One region of the Paenibacillus aurantiacus genome, then DNA from elsewhere that is predicted to be linked to it. Evidence: predicted binding sites of a transcription regulator. Region 1 holds the regulator's gene; the other holds the start of a gene.
The links. Region 1 encodes LexA, which represses DNA repair genes until DNA is damaged. Its sites were predicted from a motif close to CGAACATATGTTCG; they were not measured.
Positions count from the first base shown of each region.

Region 1 (4,421 bases):
AATAACGGCAGCATCTTATTTCGTAGAGTGGGAGTAACCACGCTGGTCGTAGCCGGCATGATGCTTGCAGCAGGGGCAGGTGCGTTCGCAGCCACGAAGATGACCTTAATTGTTAATGGTCAGAAATCCACTGTAGAGCCAGTATCAATTAAGGGGGTAACCTATATCCCTCTTCGCGCCGCAGCTGAGATGCTCGGTGCGGATGTCAACTACAATTCCTCTTCGAAATCCGTGAATATTGCCAGCAACTCCGATAAGTCTCCATTAGGCAATGATGGTAATAAAGCGGTTGGTACAGTTAATGGCTCGGTTATTACTAAAAATCAGCTGTATAGTGCGATGGCTGAAGCTGGTGGAGCGCAAATATTGGACAACCTGATCCAAGAAGAGCTGGTTAAGCAGGAAGCGAAGAAACAAGGCATCGTAATCAGCGATAAAGATGTGGATGTGGAAATTGCTCAAATCAAGAAGCAGTTCCCTTCCGAATCGGATTTTCAAAATGCGCTGCAGCAAGCGAACATGACGCTCGAAAACTTGAAGAAGCAAATACCGATGCAGCTTCGTATTCGCAAGCTTGTTGAGCCTCGAGCGAAAGTGACGGATTCAGAAGTAAAGCAATATTTTGAAGCCAATAGAGCTAGCTTCGATCAGCCTGAAGAGGTGAAAGCATCGCATATTCTGGTCGCAACGGAAGCGGAAGCCGATGAAATTATGAAGCAGCTGAAAGCAGGCGCTGATTTTGCGAAGCTGGCGAAAGAAAAATCGACCGACCCAGGCAGTAAGAATGCGGGCGGAGATCTGGGGTTCTTCGGCAGGGGAGCAATGGTTCCTGAGTTCGAAGAAGCTGCGTTCTCGCTAAAGGTTGGAGAGTTAGGCGGCCCGGTTAAGACGGATTACGGATATCATATTATCAAACTAACGGACCATAAAGATGCGAAGGCAGCGACGCTGGAAGAGAAGAAAGCTGAAATTCAGAAACAGCTCACTAGCCAGAAAGTTGTCGAGCTTTCGTCTACTTTGCTGGCTGAACTAAAGTCTAAGGCGCAAATAACGAAATCGCTTAAATAAAATAGGTATGGAACCCTTGAAGGACTTACTTCAAGGGTTTTTCTTTTTGTGTTACACGATAAAAGGCAAAAAAAGAAGCACGCCGAAGGCGGCTTCCGGTTAGCTGGACGTTAGCCAGCTTCTCAAGGAAAGGGCGAAGCTCAGGATTTGCCGTGATCAACAAAAATGGAGATGACGACCAGTACGGCGCTGATACCGTTTGCAAGATCGTTGATCGTATCATCCGGAATTTGGATGCCGGCACTGTCCAACAGCAGTTTGGCGGCGCCTAGGATGCCGAGAATCAAGCCAGGTTGTTTCAGTTTCGTCAACAATTTCATCACCTCGCTCCAGTGGAGATGATCTATTCTATGAATCCACCATACGACTGGATTGGACGATTGATAGAAGGCAAGAGCCTCTACGACAATCTGAAGATGAAATTGGGATCGGCGTCCAATTGCTCGTCGAGCTTCGCGCATACGTTAAACCAGCAATACTAAGAAAGCGGGGAGTATGTGTGGCGAAGACGACGAAGCTGCGGGACTTTAAAGTAACGGGGCGTATACTGGCGCATACCGCGCAAGCAATGCTGCCGTTCTACCGCAAAGTGTCGCAAAGTAAGGCGTATGCTCGTAGTTGGTCAGATGCTGTCGTGAACGGAAATTTGGAGGTTATGGAGAAGCTGTTGCGGCAGACTGTTACCGAGCCGATAACCGGACTATCCACCAACGGTATCGGCTATTTCGTGGATTTCAAATTCGCAGCTCCGATCAAGCAATATACGAACGGTACGACAATTCCGCCCGGCACGGTCCAGTTCCGCTTCTCGCCGGTTATTCACAGGAGAATCGCCCGAGAGGTTATTCCGTTCTATGAACGGCTGGCCGGATGTTCGTCTTACGCCGCTCAAATCGCCAAGGCCGTGCGTGAGCACAATACGATGAAGCTGCGGGCGCTTATTCGCCCGTATATCCAGACGAATGCGCTTCGTTCAATTCGGATCGATTTCTCCGGTATACGGCTTGCGTTCCGGTATGCGGATAGCCGATATACGTATGTGAACGTCTTATTCCGAGAGATTGTTGACTAATTGCGGTTCTATAATGAGAAGCCATGATACGAATTACAACAAAAAAGGCAGACCTACGAACGCTGCGCGTCATAAGGTCTGCCTAATTATTAATGAATATCACGGAAAAGTCCAATTACCTTGCCCAAGATCGTCACATTGCGGAGCCGGATCGGTTCCATCGTCGAGTTCTCGGGTTGAAGCCGGATATGGTCGCGTTCCTTATAGAACGTCTTCACGGTTGCTTCGTCGTCTTCGGTCATCGCAACGACGATCTCGCCATTGTTCGCCGTCTGCTGTTGGCGGACGATAACATAATCGCCATCGTGGATACCTGCTTCGATCATACTCTCGCCCATGACGTTCAGGATGAACACGTTGTCGTCACCGACGCGGTCAGCAGGCAGCGGGAAGTAGTCTTCGATATTCTCGGTCGCTGTAATCGGCAGACCGGCTGTAACTTTACCGACTACCGGTACTTTGGCGATCGCGAGCGGGAATGGGATGCTCTCCATGTCTGAGTCCAAAATTTCAATGGCACGAGGCTTCGTCGGGTCGCGGCGGATCAAGCCCTTCTTCTCTAGCCGGTCCAGATGGCCGTGAACCGTCGAGCTGGAGGCTAGTCCGACCGCTTCGCCGATTTCGCGGACAGAAGGCGGGTAGCCTTTCTCCCGAACCTCGGTCTTGATGAATTCGAGTATCGCCTGCTGGCGGTTGGATAGTTTCGACAAACGTGATCACTCCATAAGTTCATTTGTGTCAAATTATAACACAGAACCGGAGTTCGTACAAACATAAGTTCGAGAAACACAGGTTCGCATTTCGGTGCGAACAAATGTTCCAAAAACCGTTGACACCAAACGAATGTTCGTGTTAATCTGATTTCACAAGAACAGAACAAACGTTTGGGGGAATCGATAATGGTAAACACGGTCTCTGCATATACATATAAGGAACGGATGCATAACACGGTAAGACGCAGCACAACGAAGAAACGCGGTGTTAAAGTGAGAACTGGGCACATCGCGAAATTTATGACGGTTGCTCTATTCTTCGTCATTGTTTTCGCTGGATTTATGATTATGAGAGGCAACGCGAGTACGGTAGTTCCGGAAGCGCCGACGGCAAATGAACAAGTAATCGTAGTAGGGACGGGCGACACGCTCTGGGCAATCGCAAGCGAGTTGAAGGGAAGCGGCGAAGATGTTCGCGAAGTTATCTATTCGATCAAGCAGCGCAACGGGCTGCGGGAGAGCGCGCTGCATGCGGGACAGAGCTTAATCATTCCGGCGGACCATTAGGGTTCGCCGTTTTTTGTTGTTACCTTGACAATCGTGGAACAAAAGTGTCAAAGTAAAGAGTGGAATGTTGACTAGCAAGAGCGTAACGGAAAGAGAGGCGTATCACATTGGAGAAAATCATCGCACGCATAAACGAGCTGTCGCGCAAGCATAAAACCGTCGGTTTGACGGCAGAAGAGACGGCTGAACGCGCCGAGCTGCGCAAGCAATATTTGGATAATTTCAAGCGGAACTTCCGCGGACAGCTGGATAATATCAAGTTTGTTGAGGACGAAGAGGACAACATCAAACATTAAGACAGCAAGACCTCGACTGACGCACCCATTGCGAGGAGGACGGTCGAAATGGAATATCGTTTATTAGGAAGAAGCGGACTTGCGGTGTCGGAGCTATGCTTAGGGACGATGACGTTCGGCAACACGACAAGCGAGCAAGACTCCGTCGAGATGATCCATCGCTTTTTTGACAAAGGCGGCAATTTCCTGGATACCGCGGACGTATATGTGGCAGGCCGATCAGAAGAAATCGTCGGCAAAGCGATACGGGGCCGTCGCTCGGAAGTCGTGCTAGCCACGAAAGTCCGGATGCAGACCGCGGAGCATCCGAACGGGGTAGGGATCTCCCGCAAACATATCATGGATGGCGTGGATGCCAGCCTGAAGCGTCTGCAGACCGACTATATCGATCTGTATCAAGTGCATGTTTGGGACCATGCGACGCCCATCGAAGAGACGCTTCGCACGTTGGACGATCTCGTGACGTCGGGCAAAGTCCGTTACATCGGGTGCTCGAACTTCTTCGCATGGCAGCTCATGAAATCGCTGGCGGTGAGCGATATGAACCGGTACGTGCGTTTCATCTCGATACAGCCGCAGTACAGCTTGGTCAGCCGGGAGATGGACCGCGAGATGATATCGCTCTGCCTGGAGGAGAACGTCGGCATTATTCCTTGGGCGCCGCTGGGCGGAGGTTTCTTGACGGGAAGATACAACCGCGAGGAG
Region 1 covers NZ_JBHMDO010000048.1:62,850-67,270, reverse strand. Annotated here, with positions in the region: gene ACFFSY_RS31360 (peptidylprolyl isomerase) at 1-1,068, shown strand, start outside; gene ACFFSY_RS31355 (hypothetical protein) at 1,209-1,379, opposite strand; gene ACFFSY_RS31350 (hypothetical protein) at 1,419-1,550, shown strand; gene ACFFSY_RS31345 (hypothetical protein) at 1,568-2,140, shown strand; gene lexA (transcriptional repressor LexA) at 2,230-2,850, opposite strand; gene ACFFSY_RS31335 (LysM peptidoglycan-binding domain-containing protein) at 3,202-3,420, shown strand; gene ACFFSY_RS31330 (DUF896 domain-containing protein) at 3,528-3,716, shown strand; gene ACFFSY_RS31325 (aldo/keto reductase) at 3,765-4,421, shown strand, end outside.

Region 2 (4,421 bases), on a different contig from region 1:
TGACCGAAGCTGTGCGGTCAAGTATGACAACGTCCGCTGCGGGTGCGCGATATAAGAAAGCTGCTCTTCTTCCGGCATTCCCGGGGTAGGCTCGATGGCGAGTTGACGCTCTTCGATGCCCGGGAACATGCTCTTCACGTGTCGGATCACTTCCGACGCGTGAAGACTCTTCCCCTCCTCGTCCGCGAGCGGATAGCTAATCCACAAATGACGGCTAGGCGTCGACAGCGCGTTGTAAATGAGAAAGCGTTCGTCGAGCAGCCTCCTGCGGACGCCTGGCGCCATGGCGATCCCGCCGAGCTCCAGCGTCTCGCGTTCCTGCTCCGTTAGGACGCCGTCTTCCTGCATCCGCTGCGGCATGACGCCGTCGTTCGCCCCGAGCAAGTAACAGACTTTGACTTTGCCCGAGCGCGTCCGGTCCATGCTGCCGACGAGCACTTGGTCCAGCGAAGGCGGCACGGCTGCCAGCTTCAAGCTCTCAAGCCCTGTATCGACCATGCCTGCGAATAGCTCGAACGGCAGCTTCTCGGCTCCGGTCATCTCCGCCAGCTGATCCAGCAGGCCGATCACGCCGTCCCATAGCTGTCGATGCTCGCGCGACCGCTGCGTGTCGCCTATCATCGCCGCTTCGCGGCTCCACTTCTCCAGCCGGTCCGGTGCGCCGATGTCCGACAACAGCTTGTATAAAGCAACGCACATACCGCGAACGTCCGGCGCTTTCTTGAGCCGCTTCGTGAACCGAAGGAGCGGCTCGACGACCGCTTCGCGCGCAGCCAATATCGCCCGGAAAAGGCGCATATCCCGCTCTCCGGCCTGCACCGGGTCGCCGTCGAGCGTATCCCGCACGAGCGGCTTCCACTTCTCCGCGTTCAACCACCGGTTGCCGTCAATGCCTGCCGCAAGCGCGTAGTTCTCGAGCAGGTCGAACGTCTCGCGGGTCAGCTTGCTGGCCGATTCCTCATCCGGCATAAGCAGCTCGGTCTTGATGCAGCGGAATACCGCTTCGTAGCGCCAGCCGCGAACCGCGATCTCGAGCGCCGAGCGGATAAACTCGGACAGCGGATGATGAAGCGCCGCTTCCTTCTGGTCCATGAAGACAGGGATGTCGTAATCGTCGAAGACGGCCTTCAAGTATTCCGCATAGTCCGGCGCATTACGCACCATGACCGCGAAATCGTAGTAGCGCAGCCCTTCAACGCGCACCCGCTCCGTAATATCTCGCGCTACCGCCTCGACTTCGGCCCGGCGGTTGGCGGCGGCGTGAAGCGACACGCTGCCGTCGTAATGCTCGCCTGGCGCAAGCCGCATCTGCCGGCGGTCAGCATAATGGCGCTCCGTATGCGCCAGCATCGGACGGCCGCGGAACCGATATGGCGGCTCATCCGGCAGCAGCACGGGCTCCGACACCTCAATGCCGGCATTCTCCGCGATCTCCCGCAGCTTCAAATACGTCTCCGCCGTCGGACGGAACAGCTCGAGCTCGTGCGGCGCTTCACCATTCCCGTAAATCCGATCGAGACATAACGTTATCGTGACGTTCGCGCCATAGCGTAGGATCGCGCCAAGCGCTTCGTACTCCTTCGGCGTAAAACCGTGGAAGCCGTCGATCCAGAACTGCGCTTCCTTCATGGATGGCGAGTCCGGGAATCCCCGCACGAGCCAATCCAGATAAGCTTCCGAATCGACATACAACCCCGCGAGCTCTTGCTCCAACTGCACGCCAACGAGCTGGAGATCGTGGAGCTTCCGGCTCAGCAGCGCGCTTTGCGGTCCCGCCAGTCCATCGTCCGCGAATTGACGCAGCCGGTCCTCGTCAACGCCGTACCGTTTCCATTCGGTCAACAGCTCGCCCAGCCGTTCGATAAAGCCATGCTGACTCTCGCTCCCTTGATAGAGCAGCAGGTCGTTCCGCAGCCGGTTCACGATCTTGTATAAAAGCATGTTCTTACCGCTCTCGCTGATTGGCACGAGCGCCGTGCCGCCCGTCTCCTGCATGACGCGGAACGACAGCCGTCTGAAGCTGAGCGCTTGCGCGCGAATCGTCCCTGCGACGCCCTCGCCTAGGAGCGCATACTCCGTCTGGAACGTCGCCTGCTCCGGCACGAGCATGATCAACGGAGCACCGTCAGGACGCTCTTGAATGCGCTCCCTGATCTCCCTCAGGCACAAATGGGTCTTGCCCGTGCCTGCCCGTCCGGTCACAAATCGTAGCGTCATACCCTCACCCCGTCCTTATTAGCTGGCCTGACCGCAAGCCGGCCGATTCTATTCGATTGTTCTATTCTATCACAGGGAGTCTTTCATTTCACGCCGAAAAACAAACAAACGTTCGTGTTTATACCCGGTAAATCGTTGCAGGAATGGACGATCGGTGCAAAGAACGGTTATAGCCGTTTTTTCGCTTGCGAGCCTTTTGGAAATATGAGTTAATAAAGATGTCGGGCCCGACGAATACCGCGCGAAAGGAGCTGATTGCATTGAAAAGCGCTGAGGTGATTTTCGCTTAATTGCGAAAATCGTTCCGGAGGAGGCGGCTAATCCCCGTCTCCTTCCATATACCGATACCCGATAATGACAAGGACGGACGCGTACAGCGCCGTTGCTTGGCCACGATGCGCCATACGTATCGTGATTTTTGCGTTTGTATGTAACACCACTAAACTAAAGGAGGCGGCTAAGCATGGTATGGACCTTAACAACGATCGTAGGCACTCAAGTTCGATACCCATCCGAGGAGGAGCTTAACCTTGAACTACAAAAATGGAAAAGATGTGCTGCCCCCTAGTTTACTGAAAGAACTGCAGCATTACATACAAGGGGAACTAGTCTATATCCCGAAACAGACCGAGCAGCGCGCGGCGTGGGGCGAGAAGAGCGGCTCCCGCCAGCAATTGACGCTCCGTAACCAAGAAATTTACCGCTGTTTCACCGATGGTACATCCGTCACGGAACTGGAGCGTAAATTTCACCTATCCGGCGAGAGCATCCGCAAAATCATCGTGAAGATGCGCCGCACTACTATTCATCAGGCCAGCGCTCATGGCGCTTACTCATAAAGAAAGGCTTCCCGCCTGCGAAATCGATTTCGCCGGTTGGGAAGCCTTTTTATTCGTTAAGAACGACTGCGCACCTCGAATATGGCGAATTTCAAGTAATGGCCTTCGCTTACGCCCATAATCTGCGGGTGGTCCTTGCCCGCCGCGCGCCACTCGATCAACCGCAGAATTTTGCCCGCATCGGCCGCCGCTGCCTGAATCGTCTCCAGGAACAGATCCGGCTGCATATGGTAGGAACAGCTGGCCGTGACCAGGTAGCCGCCTTCGTTGACCAGCTTGAGACCTTGCAGGTTAATATCCTTGTAGCCGCGTACCGCGCCGGCCACCGCGCCCTTCGTCTTCGCGAACGCAGGCGGGTCGAGAATGACGACGTCCCACGTGCGTCCGCCGCCGCCAAGCGCCTTCGACGTATCGGTCTTGGCCGCTCCCTCAGCTCCGGCGCGCGCGCGTTCCGCGCGCTCCTCTTGCCCTTTGACTTGCATCCGCAAATATTCGAACGCGTCCGCGACGACGAACTCCACGCGGTCCTCGAAGCCATTGCGCGCGACATTGCGGCGCGCCGTCTCGATTGCATGTTCGGAGACGTCCAGACAAGTTACCTTCTTGGCCCCGTATTTGCAGGCATGCAGCGTGAAGCTCCCGGTATGCGCGAAGCACTCCAGCACGGTAGCGCCGTCCCAATACGGGAACGTGACCACTTTGCCGTTCGCATTGACCGGCACCAGCACTTCCGGCGCCTGCGCCGCTCCGGTATCATTGCCTGCGGCCCCTCCAAGCTCTTGCTCGACTGCTTCTGCTCCGGCCGGCAGCTCCTCACGCTGGCGGCGTGCAAGCTTAATGCCGCTGCGCCCGCCCCAGCCGCGCATGAGCGGCTCGATCGAAGCCCGGTTCTCGCGCTGGTCGAAGAAATAGCCGGTCTTCTGGCCTTCTACGATATCGACTTCCATCAGAAGACCGTTCTCCCGGATTTCGATTATACGCGGGCAATCCCCATACAGCACGCCCGTCCGTTCCTCGAGCCCTTCTAGCTTGCGTACGGAGACGTCGCTGCGCTCGTAGATCCCCTTTGGCTCGAATACGCTCACGAGCGCGTTCACAAGCGCTTCGCGATGCGCCTCCATCCCGAGCGTCAGCACTTGAATGACCAGAACCCCGCCGAATCGGTCGACGATCAAACCCGGAAGAAAATCCGCTTCGCCATATACGAGCCGGCAGTCTTCGCCGCTAACGAAACGGCTTCTATGCTGCGCGCATTGCCGGAAGCGTTCAGCGAAGAACGCTTCGTCCATCGCCTCGACCGGCTTGTAGCTGATAATGCGAACCGTAATTTGAGAGGCAGGGTTCCAATACCCTGTCGCAAGGTAA
Region 2 covers NZ_JBHMDO010000010.1:244,580-249,000, forward strand. Annotated here, with positions in the region: gene addB (helicase-exonuclease AddAB subunit AddB) at 1-2,217, opposite strand, end outside; gene ACFFSY_RS06110 (CD3324 family protein) at 2,748-3,056, shown strand; gene ACFFSY_RS06115 (class I SAM-dependent rRNA methyltransferase) at 3,113-4,421, opposite strand, start outside.
Region 2: addB (helicase-exonuclease AddAB subunit AddB) is a predicted target of LexA. The motif match lies at 2,319-2,332, and genes of this name have one in related genera.